DNA from 4 places in the Bacillus altitudinis genome. Region 4 is predicted to be linked to each of the others. Evidence: riboswitches for the same ligand, from Rfam matches in the RefSeq annotation. Region 4 holds a riboswitch; each other region holds the start of a gene.

Region 1 (5,540 bases), 230 kb from region 4:
TTTTTGACTGTTGCGTTGATTGTATCTACTTTTGGATCAAGCTTGATCACACCAGCATTTTGTAATAGGGCAAGCATACGTCCTTGCTCAGCTACGTTGTTTGTCATGATGATCGTGCCGCCGTTTGGAATATCTTTTACTGATTTGTATTTCTTAGAGTAGATACCGAAAGGCTCAAGGTGAACGGCACCAGCACTCACTAAGTTGTAATCTTTGTTTGATTTATTTTCTTCGTTCAAGTAAGGGATATGTTGGAAAAAGTTCGCATCCACTTCTTTTTCAGCTAATGCTTTGTTGTACATTTTATAATCGCTCAGTACTTTCACTTTTAGATCGTAGCCTTTTTCTTTTAGAAGTGGTTTTGCTTCTTCAAGAATCTCGGCATGTGGTGTTTTTGAAGCGGCAACCGTGATGGTTTTGTTATCGCTTGCGTTATTTGATGAACCGCAAGCAGCTAAAATGCCTGCAAATGCTAGAAATAGTGCACTTAAAATCAATTTCTTCATGAATAATTCCTCCCTTAACGTTTATCAATTTTATTTGTAATCAAATCACCGATTATTTGAATGATAAAGACGATGATCAGAATAAACACAGTGGCTACAAGTGTGACATCTGTATTACCAGATTGGTATCCTTCTACATAAGCAAGGTCACCAAGTCCGCCTGCTCCAATTGCTCCTGCAATCGCAGTAGAGCCAATCAGAGCAATCGCTGTTACAGTAATTCCTGAAATAAGGGCTGGCAGTGATTCTGGAAGCAATACTTTGAAAATTATGGTCGACGTTTTTGCTCCCATAGATCGTGCTGCTTCAATGACTCCTTTGTCTACTTCACGCAGTGCAATTTCGACAAGACGTGCGTAGAAAGGGGCTGAGCCAATGACAAGGGCTGGTAATGCTGCATTTGGACCTAATATCGTGCCCATAATTAGTTTAGTAAATCCTAATAATAGAATGATTAATATGATAAAGGGAATCGATCTGAAAATGTTGACTACTGCGCCGATGACAGCATTAATTGGTTTGTTTTCCCACAAACCGCCTTTACTTGTCAAAAAGAGCAACAGCCCAAGGATGATGCCGATAGCAAAAGCAAACGCTAATGCAATGAGTGTCATATAGACCGTTTCACCCGTCGCGTTCCAAATAACCTCTAGATCAACGTTCGGAAACCATTTCTCAAACATGTGTCATCACCTCGATTTCAACCTGTTTGCTTTGGATATAGGCGATGGCTTTTTCAACTTCGTTCTCGTCTCCATTAATATGGATAAAGAGTGTTCCAAACGCGCCTTCCTGCGTTTGAGAAATCTTTCCTTGCAGGATGTTCACATCGACCTTGAAGGATCGAATAATTTCCGTGATCAGCGGCTGTTCGGCAGAATCTCCAATAAAGGACAACCTGACGACCTGACCTTCTTTTACTCTCTCTAGGACGTGCTCGATCGTTTCTTTTGCTTCTTCTGGTTCAGCAAGCTGTTTCACGAATCGCTTCGTCATTTCTTCTTTCGGCTGTCTGAAGACACGTAATACTTCGCCTTCTTCGACAATACGGCCATTCTCCATCACTGCCACACGGTGACAAATTTTGCGAATGACGTGCATTTCATGTGTGATCAATACAATGGTGAGTCCTAGTCGTTTATTAATATCGGCTAAAAGCTCAAGGATGGAATCCGTTGTTTGTGGATCAAGCGCAGAAGTGGCTTCGTCACATAGCAGAACTTTTGGGTCATTCGCTAATGCTCTCGCAATCCCTACACGCTGCTTTTGCCCGCCGCTGAGCTGAGAAGGATATGCATTTTCTTTTCCTTCTAAACCGACCAATTTAATCAGTTCGTTTGCACGAGCTCTCCGTTTTGACGTTGGTACACCTGCGATCTCGAGCGGGAACATAATATTTTGTCTCACTGTTCTTGACCAGAGCAAGTTAAAGTGTTGGAAAATCATGCTGATTTCTTGTCTTGCTTTCCGAAGTTTCGCATTCGATACTTCATTGATCCGGTTGCCTGCCACTTCAACGATTCCTTCTGTTGGCAACTCCAGACCGTTTAATAGGCGAATCAAGGAGCTTTTCCCAGCGCCGCTATACCCGATAATTCCGAATATTTCACCTTTATCGATATCCAAGTTGACGTCTTTCACGGCATCAACATTTCCGCTTTTTGAAAGATACGTTTTTGATACATTCTGTAAATGGATCACAGTCTGTTCACCTGCTTTCTTGCTGAATCTATAGGTTGCCATCACATACGTTCAATTATTCTTCCGACTGTTATGACGCTAGCCTGACGCAAGGTCAGTAAAAAAGACCTAACTGCAACGCAAGCAGAAAGGCCTTTTATATCAAATACGCCTTTCTCTCATCTTTCAAAGCGTTGCGGCTTTGAGTGAATTGGCACCAATTTCAGCTATGCTGACGGTTGCCGGGTTTCATAGGGCACGTCCCTCCACCTCTCTTAATAAGAGAAAATATGTTGTTTTATGTGATGTTCATGTTTTTACTAACGTAGAATATCATGCTATCTGAGATATGTCAACGCTGTAAATCGCTAATTTCCAAGTAAACGACTACGTTATCATTTTTCGAAAAAAACCGTTCGTCAGCCAAAGTACCGCTTCTAGTCTTAGAAGAGCTCGAAATGAGCCTTTCACTTTCACTTGTCCTCTGCTGATCAGCTGCTGTAAGGACATGTCTCCATCTAATAATTGCAAAATCTCTTTTCGCTCACCATAAAAGATGAGATCCGATAACTCAATTGCAGGTAGTTTCTTCACTTCACCACGTTCATCCACAATCAATGTACAAGAGTCCGTTTCCGCCTCAAATGTAATCTTCAAGGATGATGATGAGAGCAACGGCTTTAACAATAATCGCTGCCCTGCACTTCCATGGGCTTTCACATTTTCCACATGTATAACCTCCCTGTCATTTGGTTATACATAACATTTCTCTACAAACATCGGCTTGTCCTTTATAAATAGCTCGACAAATTTTCAAATGAATTGCTTGAAATATGACAAAAAACCGCTTTATTTAGCGGTTTCAATCATTTCGTGAAGATATGGAACGGAGTGAAAGGCATAGCCTTTTTGCACGATTTCACCCTTTTTAAACAGGAGAAAGCAAGGGACACTTTCGATCTCAAATGCTTTTGCAAAACTTGGCGAGTAATTTAAGTTATTTTCATAAAAAGGAACTTCCGGCTGCATGGCATCAACCACTGCCAGCATCTTCTTTGCCAGCTGGCATGTTCCGCAAAATGGTGTATATAAGTACAAAAGAAATAAATCGTCCTCTATCTCCTTGAATTCATGCTCTTCAATCTCTTTCATATACGTCACCCTTATAAATATTTCGAATGAACATCAATGTTTGCAGCTAATAGAATAGATGCAATGTGGGCTGACGGTGAAGCGGCCACTTCGCGGTACGTTCTGTCGACAAAAAGATGCAGTGCTTCAGGGAATTCTTTTCGGAATTGCTTCCGCAGTTTGTCGCCAGCATCGTCACTGTCTGCTAATATGTAAACGTCTTTCCCGAATAAATCGTCCACAAGCTGATCCAGCTTCGATGTACTGATCGTGCCATTGGTGCAAATGATGGTAACAGGTTCACTTATGACTTCTTTTAGCTTCTGTTTATCTGATTTACCTTCTACAATGATGACCTTTTCTATCTCGACATTCATCACGATCACCTGGCCCTTTTGACGTTGATTCACTTCTTCCTTAGATTACAATCTTTCATTCGGGTTGTAAAGATTGGGCACTTGATCAACAAAAAGGCTGTAGCATTCACTCACTACAGCCTTATCTGTGATTAGCACCAGCCATTTTCATCGTCACAGTCTACATATTTTTCAGTCCCATGGGTCAACGTATCTGACAGACGATAAAAACGGTTTTGATCATAGGAATAACCTGATTTTAATTCATATTGATTTTCACTAATCATCGTGCCAATCTCTTCGTTTTGATGGTAAAGCACCATGCCGCTCTCTTTGAATCGTCCAGTGACATGCTCTGTTATATCCACCTGTTCTTTTTGAAAAGACAAATTGGACACCCCCCCCATAAAGGTAGAGTGTCCAATTTCACATGAATTAGTCTTCTTTTGTCATTTCTTCATATTGCTCAGCTGTCATTAAGTTCTCGATTTCAGACGCATCCGCTGGCTCTACTACGATCATCCAAGCTTTTTCGTATGGAGAGTCGTTGACGAACTCTGGACTGTCATCAAGCTCATCGTTCACTTCAACGATTGTGCCGTTAATCGGTGCGTATAGTTCAGAAACTGTTTTGACTGATTCTACACTTCCGAAAGGCTCGTCCGCTGTGATTTTGTCTCCTACTTCAGGAAGCTCAACGAACACGATATCCCCTAGCTCAGATTGAGCAAAATGCGTAATACCGATACGCACCTTATCTCCTTCTACTTTGACCCATTCATGTTCTTCTGAATAACGTAAATCTTTTGGTGTGCTCATTTCATACCCCTCCAGTCTTTTCTTACAATCTATATTGAAGATACCACAATCTGAATGAAAGTTACATCATTTCCAGACGCTTTTAAATGTATCTTCATTAAATCCAACTGTCACTCGTTTGCCGTCTGTTGTAATTGGACGCTTGATTAGCATTCCGTTAGACGCAAGTAATTCAAGCTGCTCGTCCTCTGACATTGCAGGAAGTTTATCTTTCAGCTGCAGCTCTCTGTATTTCTGACCGCTCGTATTAAAGAATTTCTTCAGCTCTAAACCGCTTTTTTCGTAAAGGGCTTTTAATGTTTCTTTATCAGGCGTCTCTTCGACGATATGTATGCTGTTGATGTCTTTATTGTGTTCTTCCAGCCATTTCTTTGCTTTTCGGCATGTACCGCAAGATGGGTATTCGTAAAAATCTAAAGCCACCATTTTCACCTCCTGCAAATAGTGACAACATTTTATCACAAAACATGTTAAAAACCTAAATGTATGCTTACAAAAAGGTGCGACATGATATCCGCACCTTTTAAGCCGTCTTATACGATATATTTCTCTGCTTCAAAGATTCGTTTCGCCACCTCACGCTTTTTCGCAATGACATTCATTGGCGTGAATCTTGTCAGCTTGCGAAGGGCTGACAGACTCATACGGAGTGAATCTCCTTCTTCCATGGCAATCAATGATTCTTTCGCATGAGCTTCAATTTTTAAAAAGGCTTCCTGCGTGAAAATTTGTGTATACGCAAGCTTTTGTGCATTTTTTTCTGTGCCTGATGCTGCGATTGCTTTTTCCGTACGCAAGACCGCCGACTCAGCAGCAAAGAGTTCATTGACGATATCTGCTATATTCACAAGGATTTCTTGCTCTTTGTCTAATGCTTTCCCATATTTCATGGCGGCCATACCTGCCACCATCAAGGCGATCTTTTTCGCATGGGCAAGTAAGTATTTCTCTTGATCAAGCGGCTGATCACCCGGCTCTTCCGGCATCATCATCATTAGCTCTTCCTGTAGGGTTTGCGCTTTTTGAAGAAGCGGAAGCTCTCCTTTCA
Region 2 (5,540 bases), 1.5 Mb from region 4:
CTTAATCGAAGTAAACCATCCGTGATGCCTCTTTTTTCTCTTTCTTCTTTTGGCATAGCGGCATGGGACATTTTGGCCGGATAGGAAAGAATGGATTCGACTGCTCCGAGGCTGACGGCGAATACAGGTAATGTGACGCCATCGACCAATTCTTTGACAGCCGCTTGGTTTTCTAGTTCAAATGAAAGAACAGCACCTGCACCGCTCGCCTGCTTCCGCTGAATGTCTGCCCCTGGGTGATCATCTAATCCTGGGTAATATATTTTTTTGACCGCAGGATGTTCTTTTAGAAATGTAGCCAGTTCTAATGCGGTTTGACTGGCTTTTTCTAATCTGACTTGAAGGGTCTTTAATCCTCTGAGCACAAGCCAGCAATCCTGTACGCCAAGCACCGCCCCGAAGGAGTTTTGCAGCGAATAAAGTTCGTCTCCTAGCTTCTCATCTTTCACCACGGCTAAGCCTGACAGTACATCACTGTGGCCGCTTAAAAATTTCGTTGCACTGTGCAGCACAACGTCTACACCAAGGTCCAGCGGACGCTGAAGCGCAGGCGTTAAAAACGTATTATCTAAGAAAGTCAGACAGTCATGTTCTTTCGCAATCTGTACGACACCTTCAATATCCGTAATACCGAGTGTAGGGTTTGACGGTGTTTCCATGTAAATGACTTTTGTATTTGATTGAATGCCTTGTTTCACTTCATTCAAATTGGTCATGTCCACAAAGGTATGCTCAATCCCAAATCTTGAAAGAACTTGGGTGATCATTCGGAAAGTCCCTCCGTACACATCTCTTGTGACAAGGACATGATCTCCTTTTGATAATAGAAGAAAAGCGGTTGAAATGGCTGCCATACCTGACGCAAAGGCAAGCCCTCTCGTTCCTCCTTCTAGCGCTGCAATGGTATCCTCCAATGCCTGACGTGTAGGGGTGCCTGATCTGGAGTAGTCATATTGACCAAAGTCATCGAAGCTGCTTTGGTGAAACGTCGATGCATGTTGAATCGGTACACTGACTGCACCTGTTGAACGGTCTGTTTTAAACGCATTATGAACGAGTTGTGTTTCTAGTGTCCAATCGTGTGTGGTCATTTCGTGTGTACCTCCTCTTTCACATTTGATAGTGCCTGTTTCAGGTCTGCTTTTAGATCCTCCACATGCTCAATCCCGACTGAGAAACGGAGCAATTTGTTACAAACACCGTTTGCGATGCGAATCTCTTCTGGGATGTCCATATGGGTTTGCGTTGCAGGATACGTAATGAAGCTTTCGACTCCGCCAAGGCTTTCAGCAAAACAAATCGTTTTCAGCTTCTTTAAAAATGGATTGACCCAGTCCTCTTTGGCTACTCGGAATGACAGCATGCCTCCCTTTCCTGGGTAAAGCACATCTTGAATTTCCGGCTGCTGCTTTAGAAAGTCAGCTAATTCCTTCGCATTAGCTTCGTGCTGGCGCATTCTCAGCGCCAATGTTTTCATTCCTCTCATTAAAAGCCATGAGTCAAATGGAGATAAAACCGCTCCGATGGCGTTTTGATGCTGGAACATGTCTTCCGATAGCTGCTCCCCATTTGTGACGACAAGTCCGGCAAGAACATCGTTATGTCCGCCTAAATATTTGGTTGCACTATGAATGACAATGTCTGCTCCGAGTGTAATCGGTTTTTGCAAGACGGGCGTATAAAAGGTGTTATCCACAATGACCAATGCACCGTGATCTTTTGCGATTTTCGCAACCTTTTGAATATCCGCTTCCTGCATGAGTGGGTTTGTTGGCGTTTCAATAAAGACGGCTTTTGTATTTGGCGTCATTTTAGAGCGTAAACAGTCTTCATCTGAAAAATCATCATAAACAAAGCGCAGTCCGTACTTTTTCCATTCGTTTTCAAATAGACGGTATGTACCGCCATATAAATCTGATGAAACAATGAGTTCATCCCCGCTCTCAAACAGCGCCATGATCGTTTGGATGGCAGCCATTCCCGAACTGAAGGCAAAACCGGCCGTTCCTTCTTCGAGTGAAGCAATCGCATCTTCTACAAGCTGCCTTGTTGGGTTTTTCGTTCGAATATAATCAAATCCTGTTGATTCCCCAATGCCTCTATGTCTGTAAGCTGTTGAAAGATAAACGGGAGGACTGACAGTACCAGTCACCTCTTCGCTGCGGTTTCCAATTTGCGCTAACTTCGTTTCCACATGTTCTGTCATTTGACACCATCCTAAGTAAAAATCTAATTTCAAAACAGAAAAACCCCTTCTTCATAAGAAGAAGGGGTTTAATCGCTTCCTCTTATCTTCCAAGCAAAAAAGCTGCTTGCTGGATTTAGCACCTTGGTACATCACATGAAGTGATGCATACCGGTTGCTGAGGTTTCAAAGGGCCAGTCCCTCCACCTCTCACGATAAGAATGTGTTGTCTGTCTGTTCTAATTCTTAATACTGTAACGCATTAAACCTCATTTTTCAAGGGGAAATGTAACGATTAATTAAAATTTTCTGTATTTTGTAGCAGATTGGATGTCAGCCAATTTGATTGCATGTTAGCATATAGGAACAACGCTGTTTTTCGTGTTACAATGAATGGAAACGTTTCACTTATGATGAATTTGGTTAGCTGGAGGAATGGATTATGGTGAAGAAAACAGGCATCATTCAAGAAGAAACCTTACAGTCAAAAGAACTTGGGGCAGATATGACCATTTTGATTTATTTGCCAGTCAATTACTCCCCCCTTTATACATATCATGTCATCATTGCACAAGATGGTCATGATTATTTCCGTCTAGGTAAAATAGGCAGACAGGCGGAAAAATTAATGCAAAATAAAGAAATGGAACGCTCGATTATCATTGGTGTCCCATATGAAAATGTTACTGAAAGACGAAATACGTATCATCCAGACGGACCAAAGTTCGAGGCGTATAAACGCTTTTTGGCAAATGAACTAGTTCCGTATATTGATGAACACTATCCAACGTATCAAGTTGGATCAGGTCGTACATTTATTGGTGATTCATTAGGTGCTACGATCTCACTTATGACAGCCATTGATTATCCTTCGTTATTTGGCGGACTGATTTTGCAGTCTCCTTACGTGGATGAGTCTGTTCTGCAAGCAGTCAAACAGTCATCATCCCTTGCTCATTATGCCATTATCCATCAAATCGGGTTAGAAGAAACAGCTGTGAAAACGACAGATGGGCAAGTGCTTGACTTTATTCAGCCGAACGAAGAATTAAAGGTCCTTTTGGAGAAGTCCGGTGCGGATTATTTATTTGAGACATTCGAAGGCGATCATAAATGGACGTTTTGGCAGCCGCTCATTTCACCTTCGTTAAAAAGAATGCTCCCATATTCGTTAATCAACTGAATTTTGTTATAATAAAAAATAATAAATACTTTCTTAATCAGGAGGGAACATGATGAAATACGGAGTTGTTTTATTTCCATCAAAAAAATTGCAAGACATTGCGAACTCTTATCGGAAACGTTATGATCCGAACTATGCACTCATACCACCTCATTTAACATTAAGAACACCTTTTGAATTAACGGATCTAGAAGCAGCTGAGGTCGTCTCCACCTTGCGAGAGTACGCAAAAAATGCTTCTCCTATTACGTTACGTATTAAAAAATTCAGTTCATTCGCTCCTGTAAACAACGTGATTTATATGAAAGTAGAACCGAACGAAGAATTAATGACTCTCAATGAGAAGTTGTACACTGATCCGCTTGCTGGTACACCTGAATATGCATTTGTTCCGCATGTGACAGTGGCTCAAAAGTTATCAGACGATGAGCATTCAGACGTTCTAGGCACATTGAAGCTGAGAAAAATTGACCACGAGGAAACGGTTGACCGCTTCCACCTTTTATATCAATTAGAGAACGGTTCTTGGACCGTTTATGAAACATTTATCTTAGGAGAAGAGGGTTAAAGACATTTGAATACAGTCATCGTAAAAGAACAAACACAACGAGAAGATGCTTATTATGTTCGAAAAGAAGTTTTCGTAAAAGAACAAGAAGTCCCGTTAGAGATCGAAATTGATGAACTTGAGGACGAAGCCATTCACTTTGTCATTTATAATGATGACAACAAACCACAAGCTGCTGCTAGACTGCGCATAATTGAAGGTCATAAGGCAAAGCTTGAACGAATTTGTGTATTAAAAGAGGCGCGCTCTTTCGGTCTTGGCCACCAGCTTTTAGAAGCACTTGAGTCTGAAGCGATGGCAAACGGAGCGAAAGAAGCTGTCATGCATGCACAAGTCCAAGCTCTTCCTTTCTACGAAAAGAAAGGCTACAAAGCCGTTTCAGAACCGTTTGAAGAAGCAGGAATTACACATGTCAAAATGACAAAAACACTATCCGTTTAACGAAAATAAAAAGCCAGGGCATCATGGATGCTCTGGCTTTTTATTGATTCCATCTCGTTCGCTCAGGAAGAAAGCGCAGTCATTTAGACGTAAGTATTGATATGAACGCCCTTACCTTCTTCCATAAACATATCTCGTACAAAGCGTTCCCGCTTTTTTTGCTGTACTTTCGTTTCCGCTTCTGTCACTAAGTCCTCTTTTTTCTCCAGCTCTCTGTATACCTTGTCATGAAAGGTGCGGGTGACCTTCGTCACTTTCGCATAGTCTTCTTTATCCTGAGGAGCAGGACGATTGATATATTGAAAATACAGATCCGGCTGAATCGGGGCTATATATCCCATCAAGAACGCCTCCTTTGCTTCTCTTCTACTCTACTATTCCCTAATTATGACTGTTTGAAACACGCCTCATTTGATATGATTAGATGTGTTTCTTTTTAAGATTGATTGACTATTGGAGGACTAGCTTTGAAATGCGCACGACGACATGATCGAACGATCTCATTACATACATATTCGAGAGAACACTATCAATTCCTCCATGATGAGGGGAAAAAAGGGCATTTATCTTGCCCATATTGCGGACACCCCGTCTTTTTTAGATTAAATATACATGAAGAACCTGCCTTTATCCATAAGCAAATATCTCAGCAAGAGATTTGCGAAAAAAGAGAACAACAAGAGGAAAAGAAACCGGCTGAACGAGAGGAAGAGGCATCCTACAAAGAACTTGGCGGCTTTCGCTTTCCAACCGGCAAACAGATCATCTCACAAACAGAAGAATCGGATGACTGGCAGGAACCACGGTCCATTCAATTTGGCGAAACCTTTCATTTAGAAAAGAATGAAGAAGTGCATACCATTGACCTCTTTCCACACATCACCTTTAGCGCACCGCAGCTTCAAGCAGTCACACACAAAGACGGTCCGATGCTTGTACTAGCTGGCGCCGGCAGCGGGAAAACAAGGGTACTGACAGCAAGAGCTGCTTATCTGATGTCGCACCATCAAATCCCTGCTCACCATATCCTGCTCGTGACCTTCACCACAAAAGCAAGCAGTGAAATGAAAGAAAGACTACGTATGCAGTATCAGCTTCATCCTTCACAGGCGAGCCAAGTTGTGACAGGCACATTCCACAGTCTATTTTATAAAATGCTGCTT
Region 3 (5,540 bases), 760 kb from region 4:
GACACATACGCCTTCAAGCCTTCAAAAACAGATTGGCCATAATGATAAACCATAGAAGCTGGGTCCATTGGAATCGCCTGATAAGGGATAATTCTCGGATCATACCAGCCTTTATCAATTGAATAATCCATCACAAACATGTGGTCTGTGAAGATTTTTCCGAATTCAAGTTGATCAGATTGAGGTTTTGGTTTTTTTGTTGAACTAAGTTCAACGCGGATGGGTTGTTTTGGCATCGTAAATCTCCTTGCTGTTTGATTATTTGAAAATTCTAATAATATGAAATAATTATGATTCTATTCTATACCTTCACAAAATATTAGCAATAGGTTTTCTGGAATTCAGACAAGAAAAATCTGTTAAAGCGCTTTCCTCCTCTCTATCGTGGTTTTACTGAAGTTTCCCCTTAGAAATAAAATCCAATTTCGTTATTAACTGATTAATCTGACAATTTAAAAGCGATTTATTTTCCTGTAAGATATTCTTTCAACCATACACCTTTTGACTAGTACATTGCAAGGGGCATTGCCATATTTTAATCCTCTTTTTTTAACCGATAAAGATAGAAGAGAATGGAAGGGAGCAAACAACGAGATGAAACGAATGATATCAGGCGCCTTATTGATTTTATTGATGACCGCCATTAGTTTTGGCTGTCAAGCGATGACGGAGGAGGCTGGTGCGAAGCAAGGTACTGCCTATTATGTCGCAGCAAATGGGAACGACAAATATCCAGGGACGAAGCAAAAGCCTTTCCGTACGTTGAAAAAAGCGACAAGTATCGCGAAAGCTGGGACAACAGTTTATATGAGAGGCGGTACATACAAAGAGAAATTGATTGTCCGCCACTCTGGAACAAAGAAAGCACCAGTTGTTTTTCAAGCGTATGGAAAAGAGAAGCCTGTCATTAGCGGAGCATCTCTTAAAGGAAATCAAGCAGACGGTGGTCTTGTGAAGATTGATCAAAAAAGCTATATCACCCTGAAAGGGCTGACAGTCGGACATATTAAAACGAATCAAGAAGATGTGACACCCATCGGTATGTTCATCACAGGCAGCGGCAAAGGCGTCAAACTGCTTAACAACCGTGTGTACGACATTCAGACGACACATCAAAATGGGAATGCTCATGGCATTGCGGTCTATGGAACGAAAGCACCAGCAGCCATTGAAGACATCGAAATCAAAGGAAACACTGTGGAAAAGTTAAAGCTGGGTTTTAGTGAAGCCCTTGTGCTAAACGGAAACGTTAAAAAATTCCGCGTGACACATAATACAGTCCGGCATACGGACAATATCGGGATTGATTTAATTGGTTTTGAGAATGTCGCACCTTCTAAAAAGTATGATCAAGTGAGAAATGGTGTCGTATCTAGAAACAAAGTTTATGAGATTACGAGTGTTGGGAATCCAGCGTACGGCAAGGACATCTCCGCAGGAGGAATCTATGTGGATGGCGGGAAAGACATCGTGATCGATCATAACATCAGCCATCATAATGACCTTGGGATTGAGGTCACAAGTGAACATAAAGGGAAGATGGCCGAACGCATTCGCATTGAGCACAATCAAGTATATTTAAATCGTTATACAGGCATCTCCATTGGCGGATATGACAAGAAGCGCGGCGGAACCACAAACACAACCATCTCCCATAACATTTTGTACAAAAATGACACAGCCGGCTTAGAAGGCGGTCAATTGCTGATGCAATATCAATCGGTGAACAATCGAATCACGAATAATATCATGACAGCCAGTGCTTCGCATTATTTAGTCGTGAATCTCTACGAAGTGAACAAGAAGAATACATTCCAAAAGAATGTCTACGATGACCGCAAAGGTGCAAAAGCCTCTCAGTGGGTATGGCGAGGGAAATGGATGGAAGGCTACAAAACGTATCGCTCGAAAAGCGGTCAAGATAAAGGATCAGCACACCTCAATCCCCAATTTGTGAATGAGAAAAAATATGATTTCCGTCTTAAGGCATCATCACCTGCTAAGAAAATCATCGGCAGGTAAACAAGGCATTCGGTGCAAATGATCATTTTAGAAATTTTCAAAAAAATCATTGACATTGATGAGACATCACATTAAAGTAAAGAAGACATTTCAACTAAAACAAATTTCATAACGGATCTCTTATCAAGAGAGGCAGAGGGACTGGCCCTATGACGCCCAGCAACCGTTTCTATCTAAGAAATTGGTGCTAATTCCTGCAAAGCTGTTACAGCTTTGACAGATAAGAGAGGAAGACTTCCCGATACATGTTTCATGCAACGGTGATCAAGCCTCTCTTTATCAAGAGAGGCTTTTTTTGATCTCTTTTTTGAGAATCAAACGACGGGGTTCTCAGGCATATTCTCACTTTTTTACCTAGTTTTCCGATGAGAAAAATAAAACAACTTGAGGAGGAACAGCAATGAAACGTAAATATTGGACATCATCTCTTGTATTATTGACGGTCCTGACCGTGCTATTATCTGGCTGCGGTACGGGATCAAGCGCAGGCTCAAAGGCTAATGCAAACGAAAAGGTCTCCTTTGACAATGTCCCGAAGCGATTTGCAAAAGGACAGGGAGCAAAAATTAAAGTCATCCGTAAAATTGGCGGGGACGATCATACTGCTCAGTTTTTAGCAGGAACGAAGGCAGAAGGGGAAGCGCTAGGCTTTACAGTAGATGTCTACACGGCAAATGGTGATACGGCGAAGTTTCATGATGCTATTTCTCAAGCACTAGAAGAAAACTATGATGGCTTTATCATCTCTCATGGGGATGATGAGGCGACAGTCGCTGATGTGAAGAAGATCACAGCGAAAGGCATTCCAGTTGTGGCGTTTGATTCAAATCCGAAGCTGAAGGATATCAAAGGAGTCACAGTGACGTCTCAAGATGATGAACAATTAGCGAAAAAATCATTAGACGCACTCGTGGCTGATTTTAAAGGGAAAGCAAATATTGCGTATCTTTGGGTAGACGGATTCCCTCCAATGGTGAGACGAAACAAGGTGTACCAAGAAACGCTTAAACAGCATACAGGGATCAAGGAACTTGACCGATTTGGCGTTGCGGCCTCTGATACATCAGTTCAAACACAAAATGCGGTTGCGGCTATGCTGAATAAATATCCAAAGGGTAAACTGGATGCGATTTTTGCCACGTGGGATGCATTTGCGATTGGTGCCGCAAGAGCTTTAAAAGAAGCAGGAAGAACCGAAGTGAAAATATACGGTATTGATGTGTCTAATGCCGATCTCCAAGAAATGACGGCGAAAGACAGTCCTTGGAAGTACACTGCCGCTGTCGATCCGAAGCTCATTGGTGCAATCGACGTAAGGATTCTTGCGAAGAAACTAGCTGGCGAGAAAACACCATCTTCCTATGACCTTGAGGCCTCTCTCATTTCACAAAAGCAGCTTCAGGATGCAGGAAAGGCCATCAATATGGTTAATCTTGCAGAAGAAGTAAAAGGATTCGGATCATCGACTGCTTTTGAAGAAGACTGGATGAAGACCTTGAAGAAGCATTATGCAAAATAAACCACGTGCACTCTCTTTTCATAGAGGGTGTTTCGTTTTTCAATTGACGATCAGGAGAGAAGGAGGACACCTATGACAACGCCGCTAGTTCATATGAAAAACATTTCGATTGAATTCCCAGGAGTCAAAGCGTTAGATCAAGCAAATTTCACATTAAAAAAAGGCACAGTCCATGCCCTGATTGGGGCGAACGGTGCTGGGAAGTCAACGTTAATGAAAGTTCTCTCTGGTGCTCATTCACATTTTGAAGGAACCATCCACATCAATGGCGAGGCGGCGACCATTCATACACCGAAGGATGCGGCCTCATACGGTGTGCAGACCGTCCATCAAGAAGTGGATACAGCTCTAGTGCCTTATTTAAGTGTTGGCGAAAATATGATGATCCATGAAATGGAGAAAAAAACCTTCGTCCGCTGGAAAGAGATTCACCGCAAGGCAGCACAGCTGTTAAAAGAGATGAATATTGACATCTCGACGAAGCGTCTTGTGAGTGATTTGACACTGGCAGAAAAACAAATGGTGCTCATTGCCAAGGCTGTGTCGATCAAATGCAGCATTTTAATTTTGGATGAACCAACCGCTCCACTTAGTCATGCAGAAACAAGCAAGCTATTCTCAATGATTCATCAATTGAAAAAGAACGGCACAGGCATCATTTTTATCTCGCATCGCATGCCAGAAATTTTCAACATCTGTGATGAACTGACTGTGATGAAGAATGGAACCGATGTGGCGGCGCACCTCATTAAAGAAACCGATCCAAAGCAGGTCATTGAAGAAATGCTTGGCGCGCCATTAGAGGATCAATTCCCATCCCGTACACCGCTTGAGGATGCACCGATTGTGCTTGACGTGAAAGAGTTGCATGACCAGCATAAATTAAACAACATTCATCTTCATGTGAAAAAAGGAGAAATTCTCGGGATTGCAGGACTAGTCGGTGCTGGTAAAACAGAATTGTGCAAAGCCCTATTCGGCGCCTCAGAAAAAAAGTCAGGCACTGTGCAGCTGCATGGTCAAACCATTCATATCAAGTCGCCTCATCACGCTGTGAGAGCGGGTATTGCCCTTGTGCCTGAAGAACGGAGAAAAGAAGGGATTCTAACAGAAGAAAATGTTGGATGGAACGTAACAGCTGCAAGTCTACGTTCGTTTACACGGCCGTTCAGCTTCTTACATCGTTCTAAGGAACGGAAGGCAGCAGATGGAATCGTCAAGCGGCTTGGCGTCAAGACACCTTCTCTTGAAGCGAAGGTGAAGCATCTCTCTGGTGGAAATCAGCAAAAGATTGCGATTGGAAAATGGCTGTTGGCTGAGGCAGATGTCTATCTCTTTGATGAACCAACCAAAGGTGTAGACGTTGGAGCCAAAAAGGACATTTTCTCCCTCATTGCAGAACTAGCTGCAAGAGGAAAAGCGGTTATTTATGCTTCAAGTGAGCTTTCAGAAATTGCAGGAATTGCCGACCGAGTATACGTCTTATATGATGGCAGCATTGCCCGGGAAATGACGGCACCAATGACTGAAGAAGAGCTTTTATATCATTCAACAGGAGGACAATCATGAGTGAACGACAAGTTTCAGCCCCAGTTCAACAAATCAAGAAACAGCGGCCATCCTTTCATCTGTTTGATTTCTTTTATCAATATGGCACCATCTTAACGATTGTCGTATTGATTGTTGTCTTTGCGGCAGCCAATCCGGCATTTTTACAGTCAGGAAATATCATCAACATTTTACGATCGATCTCGATTGTAACCATCATTGCAGTAGGGCTGACGATCTCATTAGCAGTGAATGGCTTTGATTTATCTGTAGGTTCAGTTGCAACGTTATCAAATGCAATTGTGATCTCCATGTTTGTATGGTTCTCGCAAAACCCACTCATTGCGATCCTTTCTGCGCTGGCGGCTTCTCTTATTGTCGGTTTGCTGAATGCTTGGATGATTGTCAAAATGAAGATTCCAGATATGCTCATGACACTAGCCATGATGTT
Region 4 (5,540 bases):
GAACAACTGTGACTTGTTTTTTCGCTTCTTTTGCTACGAAATACAATGGAATCGCCGCTGGATCAGCCAAAGGATCATCTAAATGCCAGACGATCTTCGGAAGCTCATTCATATATTCCTCAGGAGAAATCACAGCACTAAAGTTTTGCAATCCCAGCTTATCAGCTGTTTCTTTTGCTACATCCACTTCACTGAATCCATCCTGCTGGAAACCAACAGAGAATGTCTTCAGTTCAGGGTGAAATTCCTTTGCGACCGACACGATGAAAGAAGAATCGATCCCGCCTGATAGGAATGAACCAACAGGCACATCACTTCTCATGTGGACTTTTACAGAATCATAGATAGCATCACGTACTTCTTCTACTAATTTCTGCTCTTGTGTTTGTTCAGGTTTGAATTGAACTTTCCAGTAAGTCTTAAATGCAATGTCTTGGCCTGGACGCAGTGTAAACTGATGACCTGGCTCAACTTTGTGCACTTTTTGATCAAGTGTATTTGGCTCAGGAACGAACTGAAAAGACATGTACTGCTGCAAAGCAGTCTCATCAAATAAAATGTTCTCATTCACAGCCATTAAGCTTTTGCGTTCAGAAGCAAAGTACACTTGGTCATCTATTTGTGTAAAATAGAGAGGTTTAATGCCGAAAGGATCTCTTGCGCCATATAATAACTGCGCTTCTTTATCCCAAATTAAAAAGGCAAACATGCCGCGAAGCTTCGATGCCGCTTCTTCTTTATAGTGGCGATATGTGGCAAGAAGGACTTCCGTATCAGAATCTGTGCTGAACGTATAGCCTTTTTTCACAAGCTCTTCTTTCAGCTCCACATAGTTATAAATTTCTCCGTTGAAAATAATCCAATATTTTTCATCTTCATAAGAAAGCGGCTGCTTTCCGTGTTCAACATCTATAATACTTAAACGTCTAAATCCAAATCCTACATGCTCATCATGAAAGTACCCCTCATCATCCGGACCTCGATGAACGATGAGACGATTCATTTGCTTAATTAACTCTTCCTGCTCAGTAGTTTCGGACAATGGACGGTGATTAAATACACCAACAAACCCACACATATTATTGCCTCCACGTTATGTTATTTCTTAAAAGTAGACCTATAATTAGACAGTATTTTGTCCAATTTTGTTTCACATTTTTACGCTTTTTGTAGAATTTTTTTTAATCAAAAGGAAAACCGCTTAAAATAAGCGGTTTTGTATGTTGTTATTCTCCTAATGCTTCCTTGCGAAGCGTGTCGGCTTTATCCGTTTTTTCCCATGGAAGATCCAAGTCATGACGGCCAAAATGTCCATATGCAGCGGTTTGTTTATAGATCGGACGACGTAAGTCAAGCATTTTAATAATGCCGGCTGGACGAAGATCAAAGTTTGCACGTACCACTTCAATTAATTTCTCTTCAGAGGCTTTTCCTGTTCCAAATGTATCAATTGAAATGGAGACAGGCTGTGCAACACCAATTGCATAAGCAAGCTGTACTTCACATGAATCTGCAAGACCAGCTGCTACGATGTTTTTCGCTACATAGCGAGCCGCATATGCTGCAGAACGGTCAACCTTCGTTGCATCCTTACCAGAGAAAGCACCGCCACCGTGACGAGCATACCCGCCATATGTATCAACGATGATTTTACGTCCAGTTAAACCAGCATCCCCTTGAGGTCCACCGATGACAAAGCGGCCTGTTGGGTTGATGAAGTATTTTGTTTCTTCATCGATCAGTTCACTTGGAACGACAGGGCGGATGACATGCTCTTTTAAGTCGCTTTGAATTTGTTCAAGCGTCACTTCTGGTGCATGCTGTGTAGAAATAACCACCGTATCAATACGAACTGGTTTGTTTTGTTCATCATATTCAACTGTTACTTGAGTTTTTCCGTCTGGACGAAGGTATGCAAGTGTTTCATTCTTGCGTACTTCTGTTAAACGGCGAGATAATTTATGTGCAAGAGAAATCGGCAGTGGCATAAGCTCTTCAGTTTCGTTGTTTGCAAAACCAAACATCAAACCTTGGTCACCTGCACCGATCGCATCAATTTCTTCTTCAGTCATTGTTCCTTCACGTGCTTCAAGCGCTTTGTCTACACCTTGCGCAATATCAGCAGACTGTTCATCAATTGATGTAAGAACCGCACATGTTTCCGCATCAAAACCATATTTCGCACGTGTGTAGCCAATTTCCTTAATCGTGTCACGCACCGTCTTTGGAATGTCGACATAAGTAGACGTTGTAATCTCACCGCTTACTAATACGAGACCGGTTGTTACAGAAGTTTCACAGGCAACACGTGCATTTGGATCTTTCTTTAAAATTTCATCCAAAATGCTGTCTGAAATTTGATCACAGATTTTATCTGGATGTCCTTCGGTCACTGATTCTGAAGTAAATAAACGACGATTTTGACTCATAATGGCTATTTCCTCCTGTACAAGACCACATCATCCCAAGATGAGGCCTCCAATATGATACGGAACTCGTTCCCTCTTATATTTCAACATGTTTATATTAGAGATGTTATTGGCAATTTGTTCATATGATATCCCAAAAATAAAAAAACCATTTCCTTCATTGCGAGGAAAGGGTCTGAGATCGCATGCCTTTCACTCTTATCGCTCAAGGTGTTCTTGTACCTTGCATCAGGTTAGCACCTTGGTTTCTCAGCATGTTCATGCCTTTTTCATAAGAAACCGGTTGCTGGGCTTCATCGGGCCTGTCCCTCCACCAACTCGGGATAAGAGTATCCGTTCAATAAGATATCTTATCTTAAACCCTTGCGTCATGTCAATGGTTCATAGGAATTATCTCCCCTTTTTTTCACCTCATCATTAGCATCACCAAAAAGCATATTTTCATAGCAGAAATGAAAAAACACACACAAAAATGTTTAAATAGTATAGACTATTATTATCAATGTGTTATACTAATCAAAACAAACAAATTCAACGGTAAAGGAAGGGTTTTTTTATGAACTCAGTGGATTTAAAAGAAGATTTGCAGTCATTGCTCTCATTAGAAAATACGCACCAAAATTTATCTGTTCCGAAACTTGTTGAAAAGATTTTGGCACGTAATGAAGGCGTTTTAACTTCAACTGGTGCTGTCCGCGCCACAACTGGTGCCTACACTGGACGTTCGCCTAAAGATAAATTCATCGTAAAAGAAGAAAACTCTGAACATAAAATTGATTGGGGTCAAGTCAATCAGCCGATCTCGAAAGAGGCATTTGATCGTTTATATACAAAGGTTGTGTCATACTTAAAAGAACGTGATGAACTATTTGTCTTTGATGGTTTTGCCGGTGCTGACGAAAAATACCGTATGCCAATTACAGTTGTAAATGAATTCGCTTGGCACAATCTCTTTGCAAAGCAACTATTCATCAGACCTGATGGATCAACACCATCATCAAACGAAAAACCTTTCACCATCTTATCTGCACCTCACTTTAAAGCAGATCCTGAAACAGATGGCACAAACTCTGAAACGTTTATTATCGTTTCTTTTGAAAAACGGACGATTCTGATCGGTGGAACAGAATATGCAGGTGAGATGAAAAAATCCATTTTCTCTGTTATGAACTACCTGCTTCCTGAACAAGATATTTTATCAATGCACTGCTCTGCTAACGTCGGTCAAGAAGGCGATGTTGCTTTATTTTTCGGCCTTTCAGGTACTGGAAAAACGACGCTTTCTGCAAGTGCAAGCCGCAAGCTGATTGGAGACGATGAGCATGGCTGGTCTAACACAGGTGTCTTCAATATTGAAGGCGGATGCTATGCAAAATGCGTGAACTTAAGTGAAGAAAAAGAACCACAAATTTACAAAGCCATCAGCTTCGGATCAGTGCTTGAAAATGTAGTACTTGATGAAGAAACACGTGAAGCAGATTATGATGACACATTCTTTACTGAAAATACACGTGCGGCTTACCCAATCGAAATGATTGATAACATCGTGAAACCAAGTATTGCAGGTCACCCATCTGCCATCGTCTTTTTAACAGCTGATGCATTCGGCGTTTTACCTCCAATCAGCCGTTTAACGAAAGAACAAGCCATGTACCACTTCTTGAGTGGTTACACAAGTAAACTAGCTGGAACTGAGCGTGGCGTGACGTCACCAGAAACAACGTTCTCTACTTGCTTTGGTTCACCATTCTTGCCACTTCCTGCTCATGTCTATGCTGAAATGCTTGGTAAAAAAATCGATGAGCACGGCGCAAAAGTATTCCTTGTGAATACAGGCTGGACTGGCGGCGGCTACGGTACGGGCAAACGAATGAATCTTGCTCATACAAGAGCAATGGTGCAGGCAGCGATCGAAGGCGATCTTGACAACGCTGAAATGATCACTGACGACATCTTCGGATTACACATCCCGCTTCATATTCCAGGAGTGCCAGATGAAGTGCTTCAGCCTGCTAAAACATGGGACGATCAAGAGGCTTACAAAGAAAAAGCACACTTCCTTGCAAATGAATTTAAAAAGAACTTTAAAAAATTCAGCCATGCAGCAAGTGATATTGAAGCAAAAGGCGGACCACTCGTCTAATCAAAAGGAAAAAGCTGAGGGAATGAATCCCTCAGCTTTTTTAGTTCGTTGAATGTAATGACACAAGACGGTACGTCACCTTCGTGACATTGTCTGTGAGCTCCAGCTTTTCAACATGTGCTGTCCCTGTTTTTTCTCCGTCTTTCGTTTTACGCACCTCAAGCGGAATATTTAATGGATAAATGCGGTACCCTTCCTTCATGAGCTCAAACACATTTTCTTCAATTCTTGTCTCTTTTCCTTTTGTGACAATCATTGTATTAAATTCAACAGGCATTCCCATAATGAAAATCCCCCTACTTTCTATATTTCTTTCTACCGTTTATTTTACCACATTTCCGCCTTTTCGGCTGTGCATCCATGTCGTCAGCCGTCTGACAATCTCCCGGTTATGCTGTGGCGGGAAATAATGATGATATCCGTGAAAATACCATGTTTCCACAGACTTGCCATGCTGACGCAGTGCATCTTCTAATAAATACGCATGCTCAATGGATACATTCTCATCCAGCTCCCCATGAATGATTAGGACAGGTGCTTCAATTTGGTGCACATGATTCAAAGGCGTTCTAGCCTCATATGCTTCTGGTACCTTATGCGGAGGACCTCCTATCACACGCTTCATCATTCTTCTCATATCCACACGTTCTTCATAGGTGAGCTTCATATCACTTACGCCTCCCCATGTCACAAAGGAAGCGGCCTCATGCTTCATTTCAACAGCGGTCCATATGCCCATAATTCCGCCGCGGGAAAAACCAAAGATATGAATGCGCTCCTGCTTCACCTTTTGATGATGCTTCAACAGCTGAAATGCAGCAAATGCATCTTTCCGATCTTCTCCGGCAAAATCCTCGTTCCCTTCGCCTCCTTGATTCCCTCGGTAGAAGGGCGCAAAGACGACAAACCCTTGCGCAGCAAATTGCACAATTCGGCCAGGTCTAACCATTCCCACATTTTTAATGCCG

What was found. Region 4 has a riboswitch for S-adenosylmethionine ahead of metK (methionine adenosyltransferase). Riboswitches for the same ligand answer to the same signal wherever they lie in the genome.
Region 1: another riboswitch for S-adenosylmethionine. It lies ahead of ID12_RS01010 (methionine ABC transporter ATP-binding protein); the one in region 4 lies ahead of metK (methionine adenosyltransferase).
Region 2: another riboswitch for S-adenosylmethionine. It lies ahead of ID12_RS10620 (methionine biosynthesis PLP-dependent protein); the one in region 4 lies ahead of metK (methionine adenosyltransferase).
Region 3: another riboswitch for S-adenosylmethionine. It lies ahead of ID12_RS03670 (sugar ABC transporter substrate-binding protein); the one in region 4 lies ahead of metK (methionine adenosyltransferase).

Annotation. Positions count from the first base shown of each region.
Region 1 covers NZ_CP009108.1:187,526-193,065, forward strand. The annotation lists gene metQ (methionine ABC transporter substrate-binding lipoprotein MetQ) at 1-506, opposite strand, end outside; gene ID12_RS01005 (methionine ABC transporter permease) at 521-1,189, opposite strand; gene ID12_RS01010 (methionine ABC transporter ATP-binding protein) at 1,182-2,207, opposite strand; SAM riboswitch class I at 2,363-2,471, opposite strand; gene ID12_RS01015 (SCP2 sterol-binding domain-containing protein) at 2,574-2,915, opposite strand; gene ID12_RS01020 (thioredoxin family protein) at 3,036-3,338, opposite strand; gene ID12_RS01025 (toprim domain-containing protein) at 3,350-3,694, opposite strand; gene ID12_RS01030 (YusG family protein) at 3,826-4,062, opposite strand; gene gcvH (glycine cleavage system protein GcvH) at 4,109-4,492, opposite strand; gene ID12_RS01040 (arsenate reductase family protein) at 4,559-4,915, opposite strand; gene ID12_RS01045 (acyl-CoA dehydrogenase family protein) at 5,026-5,540, opposite strand, start outside.
Region 2 covers NZ_CP009108.1:2,114,363-2,119,902, reverse strand. The annotation lists gene metC (cystathionine beta-lyase) at 1-1,091, opposite strand, end outside; gene ID12_RS10620 (methionine biosynthesis PLP-dependent protein) at 1,088-2,206, opposite strand; SAM riboswitch class I at 2,286-2,407, opposite strand; gene ID12_RS10615 (esterase family protein) at 2,628-3,368, shown strand; gene ID12_RS10610 (YjcG family protein) at 3,421-3,936, shown strand; gene ID12_RS10605 (GNAT family N-acetyltransferase) at 3,943-4,377, shown strand; gene ID12_RS10600 (hypothetical protein) at 4,461-4,718, opposite strand; gene ID12_RS10595 (ATP-dependent helicase) at 4,845-5,540, shown strand, end outside.
Region 3 covers NZ_CP009108.1:720,758-726,297, reverse strand. The annotation lists gene ID12_RS03680 (branched-chain amino acid aminotransferase) at 1-236, opposite strand, end outside; gene ID12_RS03675 (DUF1565 domain-containing protein) at 595-2,022, shown strand; SAM riboswitch class I at 2,140-2,249, shown strand; gene ID12_RS03670 (sugar ABC transporter substrate-binding protein) at 2,423-3,541, shown strand; gene ID12_RS03665 (sugar ABC transporter ATP-binding protein) at 3,614-5,110, shown strand; gene ID12_RS03660 (ABC transporter permease) at 5,107-5,540, shown strand, end outside.
Region 4 covers NZ_CP009108.1:3,634,030-3,639,569, forward strand. The annotation lists gene asnB (asparagine synthase (glutamine-hydrolyzing)) at 1-1,078, opposite strand, end outside; gene metK (methionine adenosyltransferase) at 1,227-2,429, opposite strand; SAM riboswitch class I at 2,625-2,759, opposite strand; gene pckA (phosphoenolpyruvate carboxykinase (ATP)) at 2,986-4,572, shown strand; gene ID12_RS18340 (DUF2584 domain-containing protein) at 4,613-4,855, opposite strand; gene ID12_RS18345 (alpha/beta hydrolase family protein) at 4,895-5,540, opposite strand, start outside.